DNA from 3 places in the Agarivorans aestuarii genome. Region 2 is predicted to be linked to each of the others. Evidence: predicted binding sites of a transcription regulator. Region 2 holds the regulator's gene; each other region holds the start of a gene.
What was found. The regulator NrdR, encoded in region 2, represses ribonucleotide reductase genes. The targets are predictions, from matches to a motif close to AAACACNANATNTNGTGTTT.
Positions count from the first base shown of each region.

Region 1: nrdD (anaerobic ribonucleoside-triphosphate reductase) is a predicted target of NrdR. The motif match lies at 1,257-1,276, and genes of this name have one in related genera.
Region 3: nrdA (class 1a ribonucleoside-diphosphate reductase subunit alpha) is a predicted target of NrdR. The motif match lies at 1,590-1,609, and genes of this name have one in related genera.

Region 1 is NZ_AP023033.1:2,287,073-2,290,351, forward strand. It holds gene rsxB (electron transport complex subunit RsxB) at 1-479, opposite strand, end outside; gene rsxA (electron transport complex subunit RsxA) at 489-1,067, opposite strand; gene nrdD (anaerobic ribonucleoside-triphosphate reductase) at 1,414-3,279, shown strand, end outside.
Region 2 is NZ_AP023033.1:3,281,223-3,284,501, forward strand. It holds gene K5609_RS15260 (riboflavin synthase) at 1-425, opposite strand, end outside; gene ribD (bifunctional diaminohydroxyphosphoribosylaminopyrimidine deaminase/5-amino-6-(5-phosphoribosylamino)uracil reductase RibD) at 425-1,558, opposite strand; gene nrdR (transcriptional regulator NrdR) at 1,559-2,008, opposite strand; gene K5609_RS15275 (DJ-1/PfpI family protein) at 2,363-2,923, shown strand; gene K5609_RS15280 (ribbon-helix-helix domain-containing protein) at 2,998-3,279, shown strand, end outside.
Region 3 is NZ_AP023033.1:2,943,303-2,946,581, forward strand. It holds gene ubiG (bifunctional 2-polyprenyl-6-hydroxyphenol methylase/3-demethylubiquinol 3-O-methyltransferase UbiG) at 1-706, shown strand, start outside; gene K5609_RS13685 (HAD family hydrolase) at 706-1,380, shown strand; gene nrdA (class 1a ribonucleoside-diphosphate reductase subunit alpha) at 1,671-3,279, shown strand, end outside.

The DNA of each region.
Region 1 (3,279 bases), 990 kb from region 2:
ATTTCAATACAGTCGGTTGGGCAGGGGGCTACACAAAGCTCACATCCGGTACACTCTTTAGTAATAACGGTGTGCATGTGTTTATTAGCGCCCATAATGGCATCAACAGGGCAGGCTTGAATACACTTGGTACAACCGATACATGCATCTTCTACGATGTAGGCAACTTTTTTTCGGTCATCTTCTTTAACGGCTGATTCATCCAGAGGGATCGCTTCAACCCCTAGCAATTCTGCTAGTTTTACTACAGTCTCTTCGCCACCTGGTGGGCATTTATTTATAGCTTCACCATTAGCAATGGCTTCGGCATAAGGGCGACAACCAGGGTGACCACATTGACCACACTGTGTTTGTGGCAGCAATGCCTCCACTTGATCGGCAATTGGATTACCTTCAACTTTATACTTGATAGCTGCATAACCCAGTATTCCACCAAAGACTAAGGCTAACAGGGTGATTGCAATGAGTGCTTCTAACATCTAAATATACTACTTAATTAGTCCAGTAAAACCGACAAAGGCTAAAGACATAAGCCCCGCTGTGATCATGGCGATCGCTGCGCCCTTAAACGGTAGTGGTATATCAGCTACCACTAAGCGCTCACGCATTGCTGAGAACAAAATCAACACTAGAGAGAAACCCGCTGCTGCGCCAAAACCATAGATAATTGATTCAAATAGATCATGCTGCTCATTAATGTTTAATAGCGCCACACCTAATACTGCACAGTTAGAGGTGATAAGCGGTAGGTAAATGCCTAATACACGGTGTAGTGCAGGGCTGGCTTTTTGCACAAACATTTCAGTGAACTGAACCACAACAGCAATTACCAAAATAAAACTCATGGTACGCAGATACACTATATCTAGTGGCAACAATATGTATTGTTCTACTAAATAGGAGCTCATTGACGCAAGGGTAAGCACAAAAGTGGTTGCTAGTGCCATGCCTATGGCGGTTTCTACTTTGCTGGACACGCCCATAAATGGGCATAAACCCAAGAACTTAACCAGTACAAAATTGTTAACCAGTACGGTACTGATTAATAACAACAAATATTCAGTCATTTAAATAAGATGCAGCGGAACGAGCCGCTATTATCCTTGTTTGTGGTGCGTATAACAACCGTGACTTCAATGTGGAAAAGGCGCTAAAAATTTGCTGTGAGTTGTGAATCATTTTTGAGCGATTAAATCTACTTTTTACCCCTCGGTTGATCTCGATCATTTGTATTTGCTTTATCCTTAAAATCTCTCGACTACTATATCTAGTGGGATCTAAAATCCTTAACCACAATATATGGATAACCATCACATTGGGCGCATTTTTGAGCAGTTCATTGTTAGAAGCCTTTAGCGGCGCGGGTTCCACAGTTTTTTTATTTAATGAGTGAGTGAAATTGGAGCGTAAATCGTGAAAACAGTCGTGATAAAACGAGACGGAAGCCGTGTACCTTACGACGCAAAGCGGATTGTTGATGCAGTACTTAAAGCAGCAGAAGCTTTAGGCGTTAAGGATAACCTAGTTGCATTACAAATTACCCAAAAAGTAACCGAACAGTTTTTGAACTTACCTGAAGTAGATATCAATGATATCCAATCTTCGGTAGAAAACTACTTGATGGAAAGTGACAATAAAACATTAGCCAGAGCCTACATTGAGTATCGTCACGACCGTGATGTTGCGCGCGAAAAGCGTAGTGTACTGAACGCTGAAATCCGCGGTTTGGTTGAGCAAAGTAACGCAGCGCTATTAAATGAAAATGCTAACAAAGACAGCAAGGTTATCCCAACTCAGCGCGATTTATTAGCGGGCATTGTAGCAAAACACTACGCAAAAACTCACTTACTTCCGCGTGACGTTGTAAAAGCGCACGAAACAGGCGAAATCCATTTTCACGATTTAGATTACGCACCATTTTTCCCAATGTTTAACTGTATGCTTATCGACTTAGAAGGCATGTTAACGGGTGGGTTCAAAATGGGTAACGCTGAAATTGAAACGCCAAAATCAATTTCAACAGCGACTGCCGTAACTGCCCAAATCATCGCTCAGGTTGCCAGTCATATTTATGGTGGCACAACAATTAATCGCATCGATGAGATTTTGTCGCCTTACGTAACTAAAAGCCACGAAAAGCACTTAGCTACTGCCAAAAAATGGCAAATAGCGGATGCCGAAGCTTACGCTAAAGCACAAACAGAAAAAGAATGTCATGATGCATTCCAGTCTTTAGAGTACGAAGTAAACACCCTACACACTGCGAATGGGCAAACACCATTTGTTACTTTTGGTTTTGGTTTAGGTTCTTGCTGGGCTTCGCGACTCATTCAACGTTCAATCCTAGATAATCGTATTGCTGGGTTAGGCAAAAATGCAAAAACAGCGGTGTTTCCTAAACTGGTATTTGCAATTAAAGATGGCTTAAACCATAAGAAAACCGACCCAAGCTACGATATTAAGCAGTTGGCTTTGGAATGTGCTTCTAAACGCATGTATCCGGATATCCTAAACTACGACAAAGTTGTCGAAGTAACGGGCTCATTTAAAACCCCAATGGGTTGTCGTAGTTTCTTAGGTCACTACCAAGAAGAAGGTAAAGACATTCACGATGGTCGCAATAACCTTGGTGTGGTCAGCTTAAACCTACCGCGCATCGCCATCGAGGCCAAAGGTGATGAACAACGCTTCTTCGAACTACTCGATCAACGCTTAAGTGTTGCTAAACATGGTTTAGACAGCCGTATTTCTCGCCTAAAAGGTGTGAAAGCTAAGGTTGCTCCTATCCTATATATGGAAGGCGCTTGTGGTGTGCGTTTAAATGCCGAAGACGATGTATCTAAAATCTTCGAAAATGGTCGTGCGTCAATTTCTTTAGGCTATATCGGTTTGCATGAGACAGTGAACGCGCTATACGGAAATAGTGACCACGTTTACGATAATAAACAGCTACAACAAAAAGCTATCGGCATTGTTACTGCACTAAAACAAGCCACTTTACGGTGGGAAAAAGAAAGTGGTTATGCCTTTAGTTTATACAGTACTCCAAGTGAAAACCTATGTGATCGCTTCTGTCGCTTAGACGCCAAAAAATTTGGTGTAATAGAAGGCGTAACCGATAAAGGTTACTACACCAATAGCTTCCACTTAGATGTAGAAAAGAAGGTAAACCCCTTCGACAAAATAGATTTTGAACAGCCTTATCCTTCGGTAACCAGTGGCGGCTTTATTTGTTACGGAGAATATCCGAACATGCAGCACAATACTGAAGCCTTAGAA
Region 2 (3,279 bases):
TCTACGGTTACGGATCCTTTATGGGCTATGTAACGCGCCAGATCATTAGGAACCTTTAGCCAAATATTAATCGCACGAGCGCTGGGGCTAATGCTTACTACCTCTGCTAAGCCATCAACATGGCCACTGACAATATGACCACCAAAGCGATTAGTCGCAAGCATGGCTTTTTCAAGGTTAACCTTGTCACCTTGTTTGCATTTAGCCAGTGAAGTTAAACTTAACGTTTCGGTAGATACATCGGCGCAAAAGTGCTCATTGCTGAAGTCGACCACGGTTAAACATATACCATTTACCGCGATGCTATCGCCAAGCCTTACATCCGACATATCTAGACCAGTGCTGGCGATGTTTAATCGTACGTCACCGCTGCGTTTTTCAATGCGAGAAATCTTGCCTAGGGCTTCAATTATTCCAGTAAACATTAGTGTGTGCCCTGTGCTTGCGGGATCCAGATAGTTTTAATGTCGGGGCCAATTCGGCGAGTTTCAAGGCATTGCCAAGAATTTAACGCACTCATCGACTGATACCCCTCTAAGCCCACCAAACTGTATGCATCGGCTCCCATCAATAAACCCGCTTGATAACAAATAAGTTGATCAACTAAGTTGGCTTGAATTAGAGCCGCAGCAAAGTTTGCCCCAGCCTCAACCCAAATATCATTTACTTCTGCTTCAGCTAGCTGCTGCATTAATTGCGGCAAAAAGCTTGGCGTGTCTTCAATCACCAGCTGTTTTGCGGCTGGCAGTTGCGTTTGTGATTGATGGCCAGCCAACCACAAAGACTCACTATTTTTAAAAATATTAAGGTCTTGAGCAGCTTCTGCTAAGCGTTGTTTACGGTCAATAATCACCCGTAATGGCTGACGCAGCAGTGTTTCATCAAGTTGCTCTGCAAGGCTGCCCAGCTCATTAAATCTCACGTTTAGGCTGGCATTATCGCGAATAACCGTAGTAGCGGTGGATAAAATAGCATGACTGGCTGCTCGCTCTCGTTGCACATCGCTGCGAGACTGAGCGGAGGTAATCCACTTACTTTCACCATTGGCCAAGGCTGTTTTAGCGTCTATGGAACCCGCAAGTTTTAAGCGTACAAAAGGACGCTTGCGCTCTACACGACTGAGAAACCCTGGGTTAAGTGCGCGCGCAGCCTGCTCCATAAGACCAGTTCTAACCTCAATACCAGCCTCCGCTAAGCGCTTAATGCCACGCCCAGCAACCTGTGGATTGGGATCTACCATAGCAATAACTACTTCGGCCACTTGCTGCTCAACTAACATAGTGGCGCAAGCTGGCGTTCTGCCTACATGGCTGCAGGGCTCAAGGGTGACATAACAAGTTGCCCCTAAGAGGCTAAAACCGCGTTGCTTAGCGTCTGCCACAGCATTCACTTCAGCGTGCCCTTCGCCGGCTTTACGGTGAAAGCCTTCACCGATAATCTGACCGTCTTTCACCAATACACAACCCACATTTGGATTCGGTGCCGTGGTATATCTTCCGCGCTTGGCAAGAGCAATGGCCTTTGCCATAAACTGGCAATCTTGAACACTAAAGCTCACTTACTTTTCCAACTTAGCAATTTCGTCACTAAATTCTTTGATATCCTCAAAGGAGTGATAAACCGAAGCAAAGCGCACATAGGCAACTTTATCTAAGCCAATCAATTGCTCCATTACAATTTTCCCAATGAACTTAGTGGCGACTTCGCGTTCGCCAGTCGCCCGCAATTGCGATTTGATTTTATTCACAGCCTGTTCTACTTGATCCACACTCACTGGGCGTTTTTCCAATGCTCGCATCATGCCTGCACGCATTTTCTCTTCGTTAAAGGGTTCTCTAATGCCGTTGCCTTTAATCACTCTTGGCATCACCAACTCAGCTACTTCAAAAGAGGTGAAACGCTCATGGCATTCTAAGCATTCACGACGCCTTCTTACTTGATGACCATCGGCAACCAAACGCGAGTCAATAACCTTGGTTTCATGAGCAGAACAAAATGGACAATGCATGGGCGATCCCTTATTCGAATATCCGGCAATTTTATCTGCTAAACCGCCAGAGGTACAGGTTAGCTAAAGCGTAACTATCGAAAATACCAATAATTCCCTTGATAGAATGGGGTCTTGGCCAAAGAGAATAGCGCCAGCTCAGTGAAGGGAGAAAAAATGAGAAATAGCTCTCACTTTAGCCACAACGCCAAATACTTATCGTTTGGCAATTAGCCTGTTAAGCGCCTGATTAGATTAACCTTAAGCTCATTATATCAATCTACAGCGCTTGCGTAGTAACCAATTACTACCGCTTAGCTCACAGCTCAAGTTAGGCTGCACTTTAAATGTAAATAACTTGTTAAGGAAAGCATCATGGCGAAGGTACTAATTATTGCAGGTGATTTTGTTGAAGATTATGAATTAATGGTGCCCTTTCAAGCACTGCAAATGGTAGGTCATGAAGTTATCGCTACTTGCCCAGAGAAACGCTGCGGTGAACAAATTAAAACAGCCATTCATGACTTTGAAGGCGATCAAACCTATACCGAAAAACCGGGGCACAACTTCACCCTAAATGGCAATTTTGCTGACATCGATACCGAGAAGTTTGACGCGCTATTATTGCCCGGCGGACGGGCCCCGGAATACTTACGCTTAAATGCTAAGGTATTAGAAATAATTCAAGCCTTTGCCGCTAAACAACAGCCGATAGCGGCAATATGCCATGGCGCACAACTATTAACAGCGGCAGGTATTGCCTCTGGCAGACACATTTCTGCCTACCCGGCTTGTGCGCCTGAAGTGACAGCCGCTGGCGGCGACTATGCCGATATAGCCGTTGACCAAGCCCTTACCGATGGGAACTTGGTCACCGCGCCAGCTTGGCCTGCCCACCCGCAATGGCTGGCTCAATTTAATAAGTTACTGGCTTAATACTAAAGTGAAACGGCAAAAGTTGATTTTATATACCATGATTAGACTTCGGTTTAATCATGGTGGGATTGGCTATGTGTGAAATTTATTCTGGCACCGAAGCAGAGCTGTTTGAATTGAAATCTCGTTCAGTGCGTTTAGATGGGGTAGTCACCAGTATTCGCTTAGAAGCTATTTTTTGGCAACTACTGGAACAAATAGCCGAAGAGGCCAACCTTAGTTTGGCAGGCTTTTTAACTCAAATTTACCATGAGGTATTACAACGAGAAGAAAAGGTAGGTAATTTTACATCTTTACTAAGAGTGGCTTGCACCACCCACCTTAATCAAGGCAAGCGATTATCATTAACTAAGCCC
Region 3 (3,279 bases), 340 kb from region 2:
CAACGAAAATGTTGACCATCAAGAAATTGCACATTTTGCAGGCTTAGCCTCACGTTGGTGGGATAAACAAGGGGAATTCAAAACCCTTCACCAAATCAATCCACTGCGTTTAGATTATATTGAGCGCGGCGCGGCAGGCTTATTTGGCAAAAAAGTACTCGATGTAGGCTGCGGTGGCGGCATTTTAGCCGAAAGCATGGCGGTTCGTGGTGCCGACGTTACTGCTATTGATATGGGCAAAGAACAAATTGAAGTTGCCAAGCTACATGCTTTAGAAACCGGTAGCCAACTTAACTACTTACAAACCACCGCAGAAGCGCATGCAGAAGCACATCAAGCGCACTACGATGTAGTAACTTGCATGGAGATGATAGAACACGTACCGGACCCAGGTTCAGTGATAGCTGCTTGTGCCAGCATGGTAAAACCGGGCGGTAAAGTATTTGTCTCTACCATTAACCGAACGCCTAAAGCCTACCTTTATATGATTCTGGCTGCAGAGAAGTTACTAAAAATTGTACCTGATGGCACTCATCAACATGACAAGTTCATTCGCCCTTCCGAGCTACTAGCATGGGCCGACCAAAGCAACTTACGTAGCGAAGCCATTAGTGGTGTGCAATTTACACCTATTATTGAAAGCTTTCGCTTAAGTCGAAACGTAGATGTTAACTACATGGTGCAATTAGCTAAACCGGAGCAATAATGAATAAGCAAGCGGCGGTATTGTTCGACCTTGATGGTACCTTACTTGATACTGCACCAGACTTAGGCGCTGCTGCTAACTATGTGCTAGAGCAACACCAACAGGCGCCGCTCAGCTTAGCCCAAGCGCGCCAGCTTAGCTCTCATGGCGCTATAGGTTTGCTAAAGGCTGGCTTTGGCAACCTTTGGGAGCAACAACCCCAAGCTGAATTACGCCAACAATTACTTGACTACTACGAGCAAAACATCTGCCAAGGCACCGATTTTTTCCCCGGTATTAAACAAGCATTACAATGGCTTAACCAACACCAGATCCCTTGGGGTGTAATTACTAATAAACCCGAGGGCTTAAGTAAGCAGTTACTTCGCTTCTTCCCCGAGTTTGAACAGTCGGGAGTACTGGTTGGTGGTGATACACTGCCACTGCGTAAGCCCGACCCAGCGCCCATGCTTTTGGCTTGCCAAATCATAAAGGTTAAGCCTGAGAACTGCTTATATGTGGGCGATGCTGAACGCGATATTCAGGCGGGCAATGTTACCAATATGACTACCCTACTTGCCCTGTGGGGTTATCTCTCTGAAGAGGACAAAGTTGAGCAATGGGCTGCAAATATTCACTGCCAAAAAAGTGAACAGCTCGAACAAACAATAATCGACTGGCTGGGCGATTTGTAAGCAAGTTCAAGTTTTATAAAAATAAATTTTTTGAGTAAAATTTTACGAAAAAAAACTTGCATTAATGCAAGCTTAGTCAGCTTATATAGATAGCTAGTTAGTAACTACTAACATAGCCAAGTTATTTGCAAGTTATACACAATATCTTCAACTTTGCCAAGACTTGCGAAAAAGCCAAAACCTCATTATCTTGTATCCATAAAATTTGAAAACACTATATCTAGTGGCTAAGGAAGAATAGCAGTACTAGATAAGCAGTAGCGAAATTAGGATAACAGGGCCTCCCCTTCATGAATAAAGATCTTCTGATAACCAAACGCAGCGGTAAACAAGAAGCGATCAACTTAGACAAGATTCACCGAGTGATAACTTGGGCCGCCAAAGGCCTTAAAAATGTCTCGGTATCGCAGGTAGAACTTAAGTCTCATATCCAGTTCTACGATGGCATGGCCACTAAAGATATTCATGAAACCATTATTAAGGCTGCGGCAGATTTAATCTCTCAAGAAACGCCAGATTACCAGTTTTTGGCGGCGCGTTTAGCGGTATTCCATTTACGCAAAAAAGCCTATGGCCAATTTGAGCCACCTAAGCTTTACGACCATGTAGTAAAACAGTGTGAAGCTGGCCGCTACGACATGCATTTGCTTAAAGACTACAGCCCTGAAGAATTTGCCCAAATGGACGACTTTATCGACCATTGGCGCGACATGGACTTCTCATACGGCGCAGTTAAGCAACTTGAAGGTAAATACCTAGTACAAAACCGAGTGACCGGTGAGATTTTCGAAAGCGCCCAGTTCTTGTATATTTTGGTAGCAGCTTGCCTATTTGCTCACTATGACAAGTCGGTTCGACTTAAATACATCCGGCGTTTTTACGACGCGACGTCGAAATTCAAAATCTCGTTACCTACACCAATTATGTCAGGTGTACGTACCCCTACTCGCCAATTTAGCTCTTGTGTATTGATTGAATGTGGCGATAGCTTGGAATCAATTAATGCTACTGCTTCATCCATTGTGACTTATGTTTCACAACGCGCGGGCATTGGTATTAACGCTGGTCGTATTCGCGCCCTAGGCAGTGAAATTCGCGGTGGCGAAGCCTTCCATACGGGTTGTATTCCTTTTTATAAGTACTTCCAAACTGCGGTTAAATGTTGTTCGCAAGGCGGCGTTCGCGGTGGTGCAGCCACTATTTTCTACCCATTCTGGCACTTAGAAGTAGAATCACTGCTAGTGCTTAAAAACAACCGTGGTGTAGACGATAACCGCGTTCGTCATATGGACTACGGTGTACAGCTTAACAAGCTGATGTACCAACGTTTGGTGAAAGGTGAAAACATCACCCTATTCTCGCCAAGTGATGCACCTGGGCTTTACGACGCCTTCTTTGAAGACCAAGAAAAATTTGAAAGCTTGTATGTAAAATACGAGCAAGACCCAAGCATTCGTAAAGAGAAAATTAAAGCCGTTGATCTGTTCTCGTTGCTAATGCAAGAGCGCGCCTCTACCGGTCGAATCTACATTCAAAACGTAGACCACTGTAATACTCACAGTCCATTTGACCCAGCACAAGCGCCGGTACGCCAATCTAACCTTTGTTTAGAAATTGCCTTACCAACTAAGCCGCTACAACACGTACATGATGAAAATGGCGAGATTGCCCTTTGTACTCTTTCAGCTTTTAACTTAGGTGCTATTGAAGACTTAAACGAGCTAGAAGAGCTATCTGACCTTGCTGTTCGGGCTCTCGATAGCCTACTCGATTATCAAGACTACCCAATTAAAGCCGCGAAAAAAGGCTCTGATGGCCGCCGTACCTTAGGTATAGGTGTTATCAACTACGCCTACTACCTAGCCAAAAATGGCACTAAATACAGTGATGGTAGTGCTA